3 regions of the Thermodesulfitimonas autotrophica genome follow, and region 1 is predicted to be linked to each of the others. Evidence: riboswitches for the same ligand, from Rfam matches in the RefSeq annotation. Region 1 holds a riboswitch; each other region holds the start of a gene.
What was found. A riboswitch is a leader RNA that binds a small molecule or an ion and turns the genes downstream of it on or off. The one in region 1 is predicted to bind cobalamin.
Positions count from the first base shown of each region.

Region 2: it holds a riboswitch for cobalamin, as region 1 does, so the genes downstream of both, EDD75_RS07985 (energy-coupling factor ABC transporter permease) here and cobT (nicotinate-nucleotide--dimethylbenzimidazole phosphoribosyltransferase) in region 1, are expected to answer to the same signal.
Region 3: it holds a riboswitch for cobalamin, as region 1 does, so the genes downstream of both, EDD75_RS00715 (S-layer homology domain-containing protein) here and cobT (nicotinate-nucleotide--dimethylbenzimidazole phosphoribosyltransferase) in region 1, are expected to answer to the same signal.

Region 1 is NZ_RKRE01000003.1:251,625-256,501, forward strand. It holds gene EDD75_RS08710 (carbon-nitrogen hydrolase family protein) at 1-520, opposite strand, end outside; gene EDD75_RS08715 (ferredoxin domain-containing protein) at 705-1,202, shown strand; cobalamin riboswitch at 1,284-1,495, shown strand; gene cobT (nicotinate-nucleotide--dimethylbenzimidazole phosphoribosyltransferase) at 1,644-2,708, shown strand; gene fbp (fructose-1,6-bisphosphate aldolase/phosphatase) at 2,803-3,951, opposite strand; tRNA gene EDD75_RS08730 (tRNA-Val) at 4,143-4,217, opposite strand; gene EDD75_RS08735 (histidine kinase) at 4,422-4,877, shown strand, end outside.
Region 2 is NZ_RKRE01000003.1:115,555-120,431, forward strand. It holds gene cbiB (adenosylcobinamide-phosphate synthase CbiB) at 1-623, shown strand, start outside; gene cobS (adenosylcobinamide-GDP ribazoletransferase) at 627-1,373, shown strand; cobalamin riboswitch at 1,444-1,655, shown strand; gene EDD75_RS07985 (energy-coupling factor ABC transporter permease) at 1,794-2,546, shown strand; gene EDD75_RS07990 (energy-coupling factor ABC transporter substrate-binding protein) at 2,530-2,811, shown strand; gene cbiQ (cobalt ECF transporter T component CbiQ) at 2,808-3,566, shown strand; gene cobN (cobaltochelatase subunit CobN) at 3,568-4,877, shown strand, end outside.
Region 3 is NZ_RKRE01000001.1:138,252-143,128, forward strand. It holds gene EDD75_RS00710 (S-layer homology domain-containing protein) at 1-736, opposite strand, end outside; gene EDD75_RS00715 (S-layer homology domain-containing protein) at 754-2,313, opposite strand; cobalamin riboswitch at 2,478-2,664, opposite strand; gene EDD75_RS00720 (glycosyltransferase) at 2,856-4,142, shown strand; gene treY (malto-oligosyltrehalose synthase) at 4,163-4,877, opposite strand, start outside.

The DNA of each region.
Region 1 (4,877 bases):
GGCGGGCCATCTCCCGGAAAAAGGCGGGGAAGCGGATGTCGAAGCAGATCGCCACCCCGATGGTTCCGAGGGCGGTGGAAAAAACCGTTGGCCCGCTTCCGGCGCTTAAGGTGGCGGATTCCCGGAAGGAAAAGCCGCCGGGAAGGTCGACGTCGAAGAGGTGGACTTTGCGGTGGCGGGCGATGAGCTTCCCTTCGGGATCGAAGACAAAGGAGGCGTTGTAAAGCCTGTCACCCTCTCGCTCGGGGATGCTGCCGCCGACGAGGTAGAGCCGCTCCTCCCGTGCCGCCTGGCTGAGCATTTGTAGGGCTTCACCGCCGGGGTAGCTTTCCGCGTAACGGGGAAAGAGTTCGGCGGCGTAGGGGCAGACGAACATTTCCGGCAGAGCCACAAGTTCTGCTCCCCGCCGGGCGGCGCGGTGGACGAGTTCCCTGGCCCGCGCAAGGTTTTCCCGCTTATCATGACGCACGTCGAGCTGACAGACCGCCACGCGGAACCGCGACGGGGGTTTTGCGGCCATCCTTCCCGCTCCCTGCATTTTCGTATGAGAGGTTAATTCGCGCCTTCCTTTTTATTTCCTGCCGGCAGGTGGATTATACCCTGCTTGCTGGCCCTTGACAAACGGGTCGCTACCGGCTAATCTTTTGGAAAAAATGGCGAGGGAGAAGCGCGTGGAAGAGATTGTGGCGCAGGTGGCCGGCTTCATGACGCTGGCGGCAAAAACGGCGCCGAAGTCGCTCGGGCAGGATTACCTGGTCACCCATACCCTCACCGGTGAAGCGGTAGGCCGCCTGGCCGACGCGATGGTGGCCTACGGGCGCGAGACCGGGAAGAAGGATTTCGACCGGGACGGGGAGAGTGTCCGCCGTGCCGCCGCCGTTTTCCTCATCGGGCTAAAGGAGGCGAAACCCTTGGGGCTTAACTGCGGTGCCTGCGGCTTTACGCGCTGCGAGGATGCGGCGCCGCACGCGGGCCCGGAGTTCCGGGGGCCGCAGTGCTTCTGGCGGGCGATGGACATGGGCATTGCGCTCGGTTCGGCCGTGAAAACCGCGGCGCTTTTCAACGTCGATAACCGGGTGATGTACCGCGCTGGCGTGGTGGCGCGGCGTCTCGGGCTCATCGACGCCGACGTTGTACTCGGGGTGCCGCTCGCGGCCACCGGGAAGAATATCTTTTTCGACCGGGTGCCGCAGAAAGAGTAAGGGAGACCGCTCTGCGTGTCGGGCCGGAACGAGCGGCTGGGCCCGCACGACGGAAAGCGGTCAGTGACAACCATCACCTTAAATAAAGTTTCCACAGCAGGTGCCCCGCCCAGCACGCAGACTTGGTGGGTGCTGGTGGGGGAGAATAGGGAAGTCCGGTGCAAGTCCGGCGCGGTCCCGCCACTGTAACGGGGAGCCAGACCGCAAGAGAGGCCACTGGTTAAAAGCCGGGAAGGCAGCGGTTCAGGGTGATGATCCGAAGCCAGGAGACCTGCCTGCTGTGCGCTCAGCTCCGGCGTGGCACCGGGGTCCGGCCTTGGATGATGGCAAAGTCCACGGCAGCGTGGGCTTTTGTTTTTTAGTTCTCCCCGGCCGCAGGCGCGGCTTAAGCGTGGGCGTGTTGCGGTCGTCAGCGCTAAATTTTAAGCGGAGGTGGTTTGCGTGCTTCTTTCCCAGACTATCGCGGCCATCGGGGAACTTAACCGGGAAGCGATGGCGCAGGCGCAGGCGCGGGTGGACAGCCTGCTTAAACCCCCGGGGAGCCTGGGGCGGTTGGAGGAGTTGGCGGTGCAGCTCGCCGGGATTACCGGGCGCCCCGCCCCGGAGATCAGAGCGAAGAGCGTGATCGTGATGGCGGGCGACCACGGCGTCGTCGCGGAGGGGGTGAGTGGGGCGCCGCAGGAGATCACCTATCAGATCCTGCCGCGCTTCCTTGACGGCACCGGCGGCATCGGGGTTCTGGGCCGCCACGTAGGTGCAAAGGTGGTGGTCGTGGATATCGGTGTAGCGCGAGAGGTTACGTGGCCGGGGGTTTTGGTGCGGAAGGTCCGGCCCGGTACGGGAAACATCGCGCGCGGGCCGGCGATGACGCGGGAAGAGGCGGTGCGCGCGGTGGAAACCGGCATCGAAATCGCGCAGGAAGAGATTGCGCAGGGCGCCGACCTTCTTGCGACGGGCGACATGGGCATCGGCAACACCACACCCTCGAGCGCCATTCTCTGCGCGCTGGCGGGAATTCCGGTGGCGGAGGCGGTAGGCAGAGGAACGATGGTGAACGACGCGGTGCTGGCCCGCAAGCGGGCAGTGGTGGCGGAAGCCCTGCGGGTGAACCGCCCGGACCCGGCAGACCCGCTTGACGTGCTGGCAAAAGTCGGGGGGCTGGAAATCGCGGGCTTAGCGGGAGTAATCCTCGGCGCTGCGGCCCGGCGGGTTCCCGTGCTGCTGGACGGTTTTATCACCGGCGCGGCCGCGCTGGTTGCGGCTGGTCTCTGCCCGCGGGCGAAAGACTTTATGATCGCCTCCCACCTTTCTGAAGAGCGGGCGCACCGCCATATGCTCGCGGCGCTGGGGCTCAAACCTTTACTTGACATGAACCTGCGGCTCGGCGAAGGCACGGGGGCGGCGCTGGCGATGCCGGTGGTCGAGGCGGCGGCGAAGATCCTGAGAGAGATGGCGACCTTCGGCGAGGCCGGGGTGAGTGACATGGAGCGGGATAAGCTTTTGTAACGTTGCCCGCCCTTCCGAAAGCAAAAGCAGCGGCCCTGTTGTGGGGGCCGCTGCTCCTCTTTTTCTAGATAATAGCTTTCTAGATAGCTGCGAGTTAGCTTTCTGCCTTTTGCTTTTCCTGTTCGGCCTTGGCCTTTTGGGCTTTAAGCATCCGGAGGTCAATGAACCGGTCTTTGAGCTTCTTCATCACCATCGGCATCGTGGTGTACTCCATTTCGTCAAGATGGAGCCGGTGTGGTTCGAAGGGACCGAGGTGGCGCATGTAATCGGCGATCAGGTTGCAGAGGTTGCGCGCCCGGTCGAAGGCCGGGTCGTCGAAGAGGTCCTGCGGTCCGACGAGCCGCCCGTTGGCTAACTGGAAGCCGAGCGCCACCACCCGCGGCGGGCCGTCAAAGCGCGTGGGCGTCGCTTGCCGGAGACCTACCGGCATCAGCGGGCCGCTGTGCGACCCCCGCATCCAGCCCGAAACCAGGTGCGGGTGGGCGAAGGGCTCTAAAACCTCGCCTAGCGCCGGGTAGCCGCTCTGGCACCGGACGATACAGACCGGGTCATCCTTACCCACGTAGCGCCCCGCCATAAGGTTGAGCCGCTGCGTGCTGGAAACGGCCGCGATCTGCCCGGTATCCTTGTGGAAAATCCGTTTGATCGCGTAGCGGCCGGGCGCACCGATGAAGACCAGCATATCGTAGATGTCTTCGGGGGCGTGGAACATGATCTTTTTGTCTTCGATAAGGTCGCGCACCTCAAAAACAAAGCCGTTGTGCATTTTGGGGTCGATTACCAGGCCGATGGTATTGAACGGGTCGGCGAACATCTTGTAAAGGGGATAGTTCCACGCGCCGGGCTCCGTCTTGTCCGCCATGAAGATAACAATCGGCTCGCTTTCGCGCTCCTCGACTTCCATTTCGGCCACGCCCGGCCCTAGGCCCTTGATATTACCCGAGAAAGCGTCAGCCAGGAGGTCCTGCCCGGCGCCGTAGAGCTTGAGCTTTTTCGCCACCTCCGTGCAGGCAACAAAGGTATCCCAGGCGAGCTGGTGGATCTCTCCGTTGTTGCGGCCGAGTTCGTGGGTGAGAATAAGGTTGATGTCATCCCCCACGTGGGTCACGTGGAAATCTATCAGTAACGGGCTGCCCGAGAGCACGCCCCGTGCTTTTTCTAACAGCTCCGGATGAACGCTTGAGTGACCGACATAACCGCCAACGTCTGCTTTGATTACCGAAACCGTAACCTTTCTACCCATCTGCTTTCTCCTCCCCCAAGCTTAAAAAGTGATAAACTAATTCTATGAATATGAGGTTTATTCCTCCTCAATTAGCGCCTTTTGCAGATTTTTTTCCGGGCTATCCGGGGGCCGAAGGAGGATAGCCGCCTGAGGCCGGAAGAAAAGAAAAAGGGACTATATGGGAGAGATAGCCCCTTTTACTCCTAAAATGGTGGGCGCGGGAGGTTTCGAACCTCCGACCTCGTGAATGTGAGTCACGCGCTCTCCCCCTGAGCTACGCGCCCTTGCTTTTATTCTACTATAAAAGCTCCGGGAAAAGCAACTGGAAATAACGCAACTTCTCTCTGGTTGCTGTCTCTATAGTGTTCACAGGAAAAGCGGGTTATGAGCCGTCTTGCCTGCGGCCCCACTCCCGAAGAATGTCGTTTACGGCCAAGGTATTTTATAGTATATTTTAAACAGATAGCCGGTTATTGAAAGGGTTGCTTATGGTTCGCTTTCTGAAAGAGGCAGCGGCGGACACGGCGACGAAAATGGTTCTTTTGCAGTTTCTGCTGTTGGGGTTGGTTGTGGCCGTCTGGCCGCATTTCTGGTTGGCGGCGCTTGTCCTGGCGGGCGTCAACTCCCTCACCTTCTTCTTTTTGCGACAGAGCGAGGCCCGGCAGCGGGCTACGCTGCGGATGGATAGCCAGACCATCGACCCGACGCTCAAGATCGCCGATGCGGCTTTGCCCTACATGCGCCACGGTCTCAACGAAGAGACGGCCCACAAAATCGCCGAGATCATCCAACGGATCGGCGATGTGCCGGCGGTGGCGATAACCGACCGGGAGCGGATTCTTGCTTTCTTAGGTCCTGGCTGTGAGCGCCACCCTCCCGGTGGCGGGATCGTAACCCACGCGACCAAGCAGGTGATCCTGACCGGAGAGATCAAGATTGTGGAG
Region 2 (4,877 bases), 140 kb from region 1:
GTAATCTTCCGGTAGCCCGCGAGCGGGTGGCGGCGATTGTGGGACGGGATACGGCGGCGCTGGACGTGCAGGGCGTGGTGCGGGCGGCGGTAGAGAGCGTCGCGGAAAATACGGTGGACGCGGTGGTGGCGCCGCTTTTTTACGCTTTTATCGGTGGGGCGCCACTGGCACTTGCCTACCGGGCCGTGAACACGCTCGATTCGATGGTGGGATACCGCAACGAAAGGTACCACTACCTAGGCTGGGCGGCGGCCAGGCTCGACGATCTAGCGAATTTTCTTCCGGCGCGGCTGGCCGGAGGGCTCTTCATTCTTGCCGCGGTTTTACTACGGGGAGATTGGCGGCGGGTTTGGCGGACGATCCGGCGTGACGGACAGAAGCACCCGAGCCCGAACAGCGGTATTTCTGAGGCCGCAGTGGCGGGTTTCTTAGGGGTACGCCTCGGTGGTCCGGCGACCTATCAGGGCGTCCCAAGCTTTCGCCCGTATCTTGGCGATCCGCTCGGGGAGCTCCACCCCGAGCATATTGCGGCTGCTGTGCGGCTCCTTTACGTAGTGGCAGGGATGGCGCTGCTTGTAGGGGTGAGTCTGCGCGCTTTGGTTGCCTTTGGGGTTGGTTGGTAAACAATGAGGTTTTTGGTCGGGCTGGCTTTATCCTTCCTGCTGGCGGTGCAGAACCTGACCCGCCTGCCGGTGGGTAATGTCCCCTTTGAACCCGCGGTTTTGGGCCGGGGAGCAGCATTCTTTCCGGTAGTCGGCTTCCTGCTCGGCGGTTTGTCTGTGGGCGTTTACTACCTGGCGGGGCTTATCTTCCCGCCGCTGGTGGTAGCGGCTCTTTTAGTCGCGCTGGGGCTGCTCTTGACCGGTGGGATGCACGTCGACGGTTTTATCGATACGGTTGACGGTCTAGGCGGGCGGGACGCTGCCCGGAGGCTGGCGATCATGCGGGATAGTCGGGTCGGCGCTTTTGGCGTGATGGGCGGGATTACGCTACTGTTGCTCCGCTTTTCCCTGTTGGCGTCTTTAGACGGTGCTTGGCACCTCCTTTTACTGGCGCCGGTGGTGAGCCGGTGGGGGATGGTCTGGGCGATCCTTCTTTTCCCCTACGCACGGCCGCAAGGCCAGGGGCGGATCTATAAGGATTACACTACGTGGCGGGAAACGGTGGCCGCGACGGTTTTTGCTCTCGGGATCGCCTTCCTTATTAGGGGATGGGCGGGCTTATGCCTCGCGCTGGCCGCTTTAATGCTCGTACTCTTTATGGGAGCCTTCTTCAAGCAACATCTGGGCGGGCTGACGGGCGACACTTACGGGGCGGTTAACGAGGTGTTAGAAGTGTTCGTTTTGGCGGTAGGGTTGGCCGTTCGCTGCTGAAATCTGACCATTCTCCACCTGGTTCTTGAACTCGATGCGGCTGAGGCTTTATAATAACTCCCAAACTGAATAGGGCTTGAACCGCCGGGGTGCCCTACCCGGCACGCAGACTTGCTGCGTGCTGGGCGGGGAGAATAGGGAAGCAGGTGCAAATCCTGCGCGGCCCCGCCACTGTAACCGGGAGCCACCTCTAAGATTAGCCACTGGGTTCTTATGGACTCGGGAAGGTTAGAGGTGGCGAGGAACGGAAGCCAGGAGACCTGCCCCAAGCGGTGTTCCGACGTCCTTCGCGGGAAGGGGGTCGCGAAATGGTGTTTTTATGCCGTTTTGACCCCGGTTAGGCGTGAAGCGACCGGGGTTTTTAGTTTTTATTAAGGTCGGTATAAGGTTGAACGTCTTTTTCGAGGAGGGTGATCAGGGTTGAAACGCGATCCTTATAAGTTATGGGCATGTCTGGCGCTGGTGGCCCTTGCCGTGCCGCCGCCGGCCTACGCGATGCACATTATGGAGGGTTTTTTGCCGCTGAAGTGGTGTCTCTTCTGGTACGCGTTAGCGTTCCCGTTTTTTGTGTGGGGGCTGGTGGCGATCCGGCAGCGGGTGGCGGGTGAACCGCGGCTAAAGATGTTGCTCGGGCTGGCGGGTGCCTTCACGTTTGTTCTCTCGGCGCTCAAATTGCCTTCGGTGACGGGAAGCTGCTCCCACCCGACCGGCGTGGGCCTGGGAGCGGTGCTCTTCGGGCCGGCGCCGATGACGGTTTTGGGGGCGATCGTGTTGCTCTTTCAGGCGCTTTTGCTGGCGCACGGGGGCCTGAGCACCTTAGGCGCCAACACCTTCTCGATGGCGGTGGTGGGGCCCTTCGTAGCCTACGGCGTCTACCGGCTGCTTGCTCCTTTGCGGCTTTCCTGGGCGGTTTTCGCCGCCGCCGCGCTGGGCGATCTTTTGACTTACGTGACGACTTCCCTGCAGTTGGCGCTGGCTTTCCCGCAGGATGGCATCTGGGGGCCCTTCCTGAAGTTTATGGGAATCTTTGCGGTAACCCAGGTGCCGCTGGCGGTGAGCGAGGGGCTCCTCACGGTCGTGGTCTTCAACCTGCTGGCGCGGCATGGCCGGAGTGAGCTTGCGATGCTTGGTATTTTGCCGGAGGGAGGGAAGGCGAGTGTCGCTGGGAACTAAGAATCTCGTTTTGCTGCTTTTAGTGGTGGCGCTGACCGTTTTCCCGCTTTATGTGCAGCGAGGAGCGGAGTTTGGCGGCGCGGATGACCAGGCCGAGAAGGTGGTAAGCGAGATCAAGCCGGACTACAAGCCCTGGTGCAAACCGCTTTGGGAACCGCCGAGCGGCGAGATTGAGAGCCTCCTCTTCGCGGTGCAGGCGGCGGCGGGCAGCGGCTTTGTCTTTTACTACCTCGGCTACCTGAAGGGGCGCAGGAGCAGGGAATGATGCTCGCCTTTGACTTTTGGGCCCACCATAACCGCCTGCGCGCGGTCCACCCGGCGCTGAAGCTCGCCTTTGCGGCGGTGGCGCTAGGGCTCGTACTCACGGGGGGACCGGCGGTGGCGCTTGCCACCATCCTTGCGGCGGTGGTGCTGGTTTTAGCCGCGGGCGTGCCGTTCTGCCTTTTGCTCCGCTTGTTGCTTTTACCCTTTGGCTTTTTGCTTCCTGGTGTGCTGGCGCTAGTGGTGACCGTGGGGGAGGCAGTGACGTGGGGTGTCCAGGTGGCGGCCTGGCGCGTCGGCGTTACTGACGCGGGGCTGAACCAGGCTTACGTCTTAGGGCTCCGCGCGCTGGCGGCGGTGAGTTGCCTCTATTTCCTGGCGCTCACGACCCCGCTGCCGGCGGTACTGGGGGTGCTGCGGCGGGTAGGGGTGCCGGCCCTGCCCCTCGAGATCGCCGTGCTTACCTACCGCTACCTTTTCGTGCTGGAGCGGGTTGCCCGCGGGATCTGTCTGGCCCAGGCGGCGCGGGGCGGTTACCGGTCGTGGCGGGGAAGGCTTTACTCCCTCGGCCTTCTGGCGGGCCAGCTCTTTCTGGTCACCTACCACCGCGCCCAGAATCTCTACACGGCGCTTCTGGCGCGGGGGTACCAGGATGCGCTGCTGGTGCCGCCGCGGGAGCACCAGTGCTCCGGCGCGGCGGTTGGCGGCTTCGCGGGACTTACCGCCCTGCTGGTTTTAGTCTGGCTTTGGGGGCAGTAGGATGGTCCGCGTTCTTTTTTACACGGCCGTAGAGGGAGACCTGGTGCCGCTTGCCCGCGCGGTGCGGGCGGTGCTCCAGGAAGAGCGGGGCAAGCTTACGGTTGTTGCGCGGGCGCGGCGGGACGTTTGCGGCTCTGCCGGAGAAGAGGCGCTCCTCGCGGCCGCCCGGGAATGCGACTTCGTTTTCCTCCACCTGATGGGCGGGCCGGAGTCGCTGCCCGGGTTTGACGCCGTGGCAAGCGTGGCGCGGGAGCGCGGGATTGCGCTGCACGCCCAGCCGACAGCGGCGGAAGACGATACCGCTTTGCGGGCGCTGAGCACCGTAAGCGACTCAGATTACGACCTTCTGCGCCGGTACGTGAGTTACGGCGGGAGCACCAACTTTGCGGCGCTGCTGCGCTGGTGCCTGTGGCGGGCCGGCAGGGCGGCGCCCCCACCCCCGCCGGAGCCGGTTCCCTGGGAGGGAATCTACCACCCGCGGCTGGGGCGGTTCGTGACGCCCGAAGCTTTCTGGGCGGCGGTGGCGCCGGGAAAACCCGTGGTCGCGCTTCTCTTTTACCAGAGTTGGTGGCTGGCGGAAAACTTAGCGTTCATCGACCAGTTAGTAAGCGCGGTCGAGGCAAGGGGTGCGGTTGCGCTGCCGGTTTTCCTCTACGCCACCCCGAGCGCGGCCCTCGGCAGCCGGGGGATCGCGTGGGTGGTGGCGAATTTCCTCTGCCGGGACGGAAAACCGGCAGTAGACGCGGTTATTTCCACCCTGATGTTTGCCCAGACCCAGGCCACACCCACTTACAACCGGCAGGCCCCGGAGAACTTTTACCTTACGCTCGGCGTGCCGGTGGTGAAGGCGATTGCGGCGGTGACCGCGCGGGATGAGTGGGTGGCGAGCCTGCAGGGGCTCGCGCCGCTCGACGTGATTATGAGCATGGCGCTGCCGGAGTTTGACGGCCAGCTGATCACCGTGCCGGTTGCCTTCCGGGAGGAGACGGAACGCGACCCGCTTACTGGCGCCACCCTGGTCCGCTACCGGCCCGACGCCGAGCGGACGGTGAAGGTGGCGGCGCTGGCGGTGAACTGGGCGAGACTCAAGCGGCTGCCGCCGGGAGAGCGGCGGGTGGCGGTAATCCTGCACAACTACCCGCCCCGCACCGACCGAATCGGCTGCGCCTTCGGGCTCGACACCCCGGCCAGCCTCTTCCGGCTGCTCATGGCGCTGCGGGACGCGGGTTTTCGGGTGGAGGGGCTTCCGGAGGATCCAGCCGCTCTTTTCCGGCTGGTGCTGGCAGGGATGACCAACGATACCGCTTGGCT
Region 3 (4,877 bases), on a different contig from region 1:
GCTGGCGCAGCCACGTCAGGCCGTTGGAGATCGCGGTCTGGACTGAGGAATCGCTTCCGGCGGGGTCCAGGAAGTGGAGCGCCCTTACCGCTTCGGCCGTGGTCATAAAATCGGGGTAGTAAGTGCCACTCCACGTGCAGCCCCAACTGTAGGCGCCGTAAACGACGCTTTCCGCCGTGGTGTTCTGCGTCCCTAAGATGTAGCTTTCCGCGTAGGCCGCGTCCACGACCCCGATCTTGCCCGCCAGGCCTAAAAGGTCGAAGGCAGGCATATTACTGAAGATACTCCACTCTCCCAGATCAAAGCCGTAGACGCTGTTAACGCTCTGCCGGTCTTTTAACACGCCGGCCAACTGGTCCGCCCAATCCGCGCGCCCTAACGCCTGCGCGGCCGCCAGATCCTGCGCTAAAAGCTTAGCCGAGAGGTTCCCGGGCGCCTGGAGGTCACTGTAAACGGCGTTGTAGACCGCGTCCGGCAGGCTGGTTCCGTTATAGACCCAGCCGCTCACGTCCACCCCGGCCTGCTTTAGGACGGAAAAGGCGTGGGCGCCCACGCTGTATTCGCTATTCTTGAACCCGTTTTGCTGGTAGTCGTTGTAAAGGAACTGCACCGCGCTGTCGGCCGGTGCGGTCGCCGCGCTTGCCTGGACGCCGCCGCAGGGCAGCAGCAGGTTCACCAACAGCAAAAGGGTTAACAAAAGGCAGAGCTTCCGCCCCGCTTTTCGCTTTATAGGCATCGCTATCCCTCCAAATTTCACGTTTTATCTCCTAATAATGCCGCTAGGCGGCTTAAAAGAACGGCTGCCTCCGCCCTGGTAACGGACTTAGTGAACCGGAAGCTCCCGTCGGGGTAGCCGGAAATCAGACCCGCGCCGCAGGCCGCCCCGACCGCCTCCCGCGCCCAGGCCGGGATCGCCGCCGCATCGGTGAAGGTGAGCGGCTGCGGGTTGAGCGCGCCGCCTTTCTTCGCGCACAGCCGTGCCGCTAAGACGGCCATCTCCCCGCGGCTTACCGGTCTTGCTCCGGCGAAGCAGAAACTGCCGGAGCAGGGGTAACCCGCCATTAGTCCTTCCCGCAAGACCACCGCTACCGCTTCCTGCGCCCAGGCGGGGATCTGGGCGGCGCCCCGGAATTTAGTCCGCAGGCGCTCTAAATCGGCAACCGTAGCCGGTGCCGGTTGCCACAAGCGCACCAGCATGGCGGCTACCTGGCAGCGGGTCACCGGTGCCGCCGGCCGGAAGGTTCCGTCGGGGTAGCCCGCAACGATGCCTGCGGCGGCCAGGCGGCCGATGGCCGCCGCGGCCCAGTGGCCCCGCAAATCGTTAAAGGATTGAGGGCCCGGCGTTTGGGTGCCGCCCTGCGTCCCGGCCGGCGGCGCGGCCGCGCTTTGCAGCGCCAGCGAGGCCCAGAGTACCCAGGTGGCGTCCATCGCGTTACCTGAGGTGCCCAGGCTGCCGTCGGGGTTCAGCGCCTTTTCCGTCAGGTAATCAACCGGGCTCTTCCCGGCGCTGCTCCGCCAGCTCGCGGGATCAATACCGAGCGTCTTGAGCGTCACGATCGCTTCGCAGGTGTCGATCACCGGGTCGTCCATCCCGGCGACGAAGCTCCCGTCGGGCTTTTGCTGCCGCCGCAGCCATTCTATGCCGTGGTAAATCGCTGCCTGTACCGTGGCGTCGTTCTTGCCGGAGTCCAAATAGTGGAGCGCCCGCACCGCTTCCGCCGTCGCCATAAAGTCGGCGTAGAACCCTGCACCGTCAGCGGAACCCCAGCTTCCGCAGGGCGGCGCGTCCGGTTCACGGTACTGGCTTTCTAAAATGTAGCGTTTTGCCGCCCCGGCATCCACTTGGGCGATCAGCCCGGTCCGCGCCAGGATCTCGCAAGCGGGCATGTTGCTATAAATGCTCAGCGGGCCGCTCTCCCCGAAGCCCTGGCCGGTCTGCCTCTCTTTGATCGCCTGCAGGAGCCGGTCCACCAAGTCTTCCCGCCCCAGCGCCCAGGCCGCTGCCAGGTCCTGGGCGAGGGTCTTCGCCCGTGCCGCCTGCGCCCGCGCCAGATCCTGCTCGATGCCGTTCAGCACCGCTGCCGTGAGTGTCACGCCGTTATGCCGCCAGCCGCTCACGTCCACGCCGGCTTGCTTCAAAATGTAAAAAGCGTAGGCCCCTACGCCGGCGTCGGCATTCCGGAAGCCGTTTTGCCGGTACTCGTTGGCGAGAAAGCGCACCGCCTGGGCGGTGGGGAGCGAAGGGAGTGCTTCGGCGCCGTTTGCCCCGGGCGCTAACCCGATCAGGAGCGTAAAAAGACAGGTAACCGCCAAAAAGGCAGCGCAATACCCCTTCCACGGGCCGTTTCTCACGTTCCATACCACCTTTAACTGCGAGAGTTTAAAGGAAATAGAGTGCATCACCCGAAAGGAACATTGGGGCTAAGGCAGGATGCTGCCGGAGACAAAGAAACCACCTCCCTATCCGCGTAGGTTGGGTTGGTCTGGCGAAACGGGCAGGTCTCCTGGCTCGGGCTCACCGCCGCCGCACGCCTTCCCGGGTTCAAGCCCAGTGGCCTTTTGTGCGGCGGCTCCCCCTCACAGTGGCGGGACCGCGCCGGATTTGCACCGGCTTCCCTTTTAACCTTTACCGTCCGGTAAAGGACCCGTTCCGGCGGTTGCCTTTTTTGGCCATAATATTACCATACCGTTTGGGGGCTGTCCATCGCTGAAATCTGTGGGCGCTGGCCGGGCTGGGATAGAGAATTTTCCTGTAGAAAAGAGAGTAACACTCGATTATATTAATGTAGGTGGGGAATTCCGGCCGGTTATCCCCAGGAGAATTTGCTTTATTAAGAGGTGGACAAACCGAAATTATGGCCCTTCCTAAGGAACTCCCGGTGGAGAAAGAAGCAAGCGATTTTCTTTCGGCAACAACAGAGACTCTTGAGGCCTATGCGGCCTTTGCCGGGGAGGAAATAATTGCGGACCTGCTGCGGCTCGGGGAGGAGCTGCGCGGGGTGCGCTTCCAGCAGGTCAACTCCACGCGGCTCGGCGGTGGGGTGGCGGAGATGCTCCGTTCCCTCATCCCGCTGGAGCGCGCGCTGGGTCTTGACGTGAGCTGGGAAGTTATCACCGGTGACCTGGCGTTTTTCAATTTTACCAAGCAATTGCATAATTTCTTGCAGGGCCGGCCGGGAACGATCGATATCCTGGGGGTTAAGGCGTACTGGGAGACTAACCGGGCCAATTACCGGTTGCTTGACGAGCGGGCAGATGTAGTTCTGATTCATGATCCCCAGCCGGCGGGGCTGATCGCTTTTGTGCCTCCGGAGGTGCGGCGGCGGCAGAAATGGCTCTGGCGGTGCCACATCCAGATTGACAAAGAGGGTTGTTTGATGGTTGATTTTCTAAAGCCCCTGGTGGAGCTTTACGACGCGGCAATTTTCTCCGCGATGTCTTACATCCCCAATTGGCAGGTTCAGTCCTTCATCATCCTGCCGTACATCGATCCCCTTTCCGAGAAAAACCGGGAGCTGAGTGAGACAGAAATCCGGCAGGTTTTGGATAAGTACGGCCTCGCCGATCCTACTCAAAAGCCGCTCATCTTGCTCGTTTCGCGGTTTGATCTTTTCAAGGGGCACTGGTACGCTTTGGAGGCCTTTAAAGAGGTCCGGCGGCAGAAGGAGTGTCAGCTCCTCTTCGTCGGCGGGACAGCGAGCGACGACCCGGAAAACGAACGGATTTTCGCGGCGCTGGCGGAAGAGGTTAAAAAGGTGCCGGATGTTTGCTTGCTCAACCTGCCCCCGGATAGCCACCGGGAGATCAATGCGCTCCAGCGGGCCGCTACGGTGATTCTGCAACCTTCGACAAAGGAAGGCTTTGGCCTTACGGTTACGGAGGGGATGTGGAAAGAGAAACCGGTTGTGGCCACTAATGTTGGCGGTATCCCCGCCCAGATCGCCGACGGCTACAACGGTTTCCTCGTCGCTCCGGGCGAAGCGGGTATCCGCGAGATGGCGGCGCGCATCCTCTATCTGCTTGAACACCCGGTGCAGGCGCAGGTTATGGGGCGGCGCGCCCGCGAGACGGTGCGGGAACGCTTCCTTATTACCAGGGGCCTTTGGGACGAGCTGATGCTCGTGAAGAACCTGCTGCGGTGAGTTTTGCGCGGCGCAAGTTTTTAATCTGCCGTTAAAAGGGCTACCGGAAAAGAACGAAAAACATCCGCCAGGTAGAGAGTGTGTCCCCCTTCAGGGGTGGAGCCGCAGTGGGGCGAGGGAACGTACCGCAAGCTCTCCCCGGTGAAAATGTTATACCATTCTTCCGGGGCGCTTTCCGGGAGAAGGAGGCGGTCGTCATTCCAGGTTGCTGCTCCCAGCGGTGGTTGCCGTGCGGGCAGTGCTGGTGCTTCGGGATTTCTCAGGCCGGTGCGGGACTGTTGCTGAAGCCGCACTAGCAAGCGCGGCACCGCTACTACGACCCACTGGTTCCCTTTTTGGCGGATAAAGGCGCAAACGTGCTCCCGCCGTAAGCCGGCGACGGTGAGCGGGAGATAGGCGCCACCGGAAAAAAGTTCTAAGTGGTCCCGGCGGAAGTGGAGGGCTTTGTAGATAGTGTAAAGCTTGATGCGCCCGTCTTTCCAGGAAGCCAGCAACTCCTGCACCAAGCTTAACTTGCTGCGGCTTTTTTCGTCCTTTTGCAAGCCCTGCAAGAGAGCGCTGTGCCGGGCAAAATCTACCGGGCGCCGGTTGTCGGGGTCGACCAGGCTGAAATTCCAGACCTCCGTTCCTTGGTAGAAGTCGGGGATTCCGGGCGTGGCGATCTTGAGGAGAGCCTGCGCGAGGGAGTTCAAGGCGCCGTAGTAAGCGACTGTTTCTTCAAGGGCCTCAAAGTCG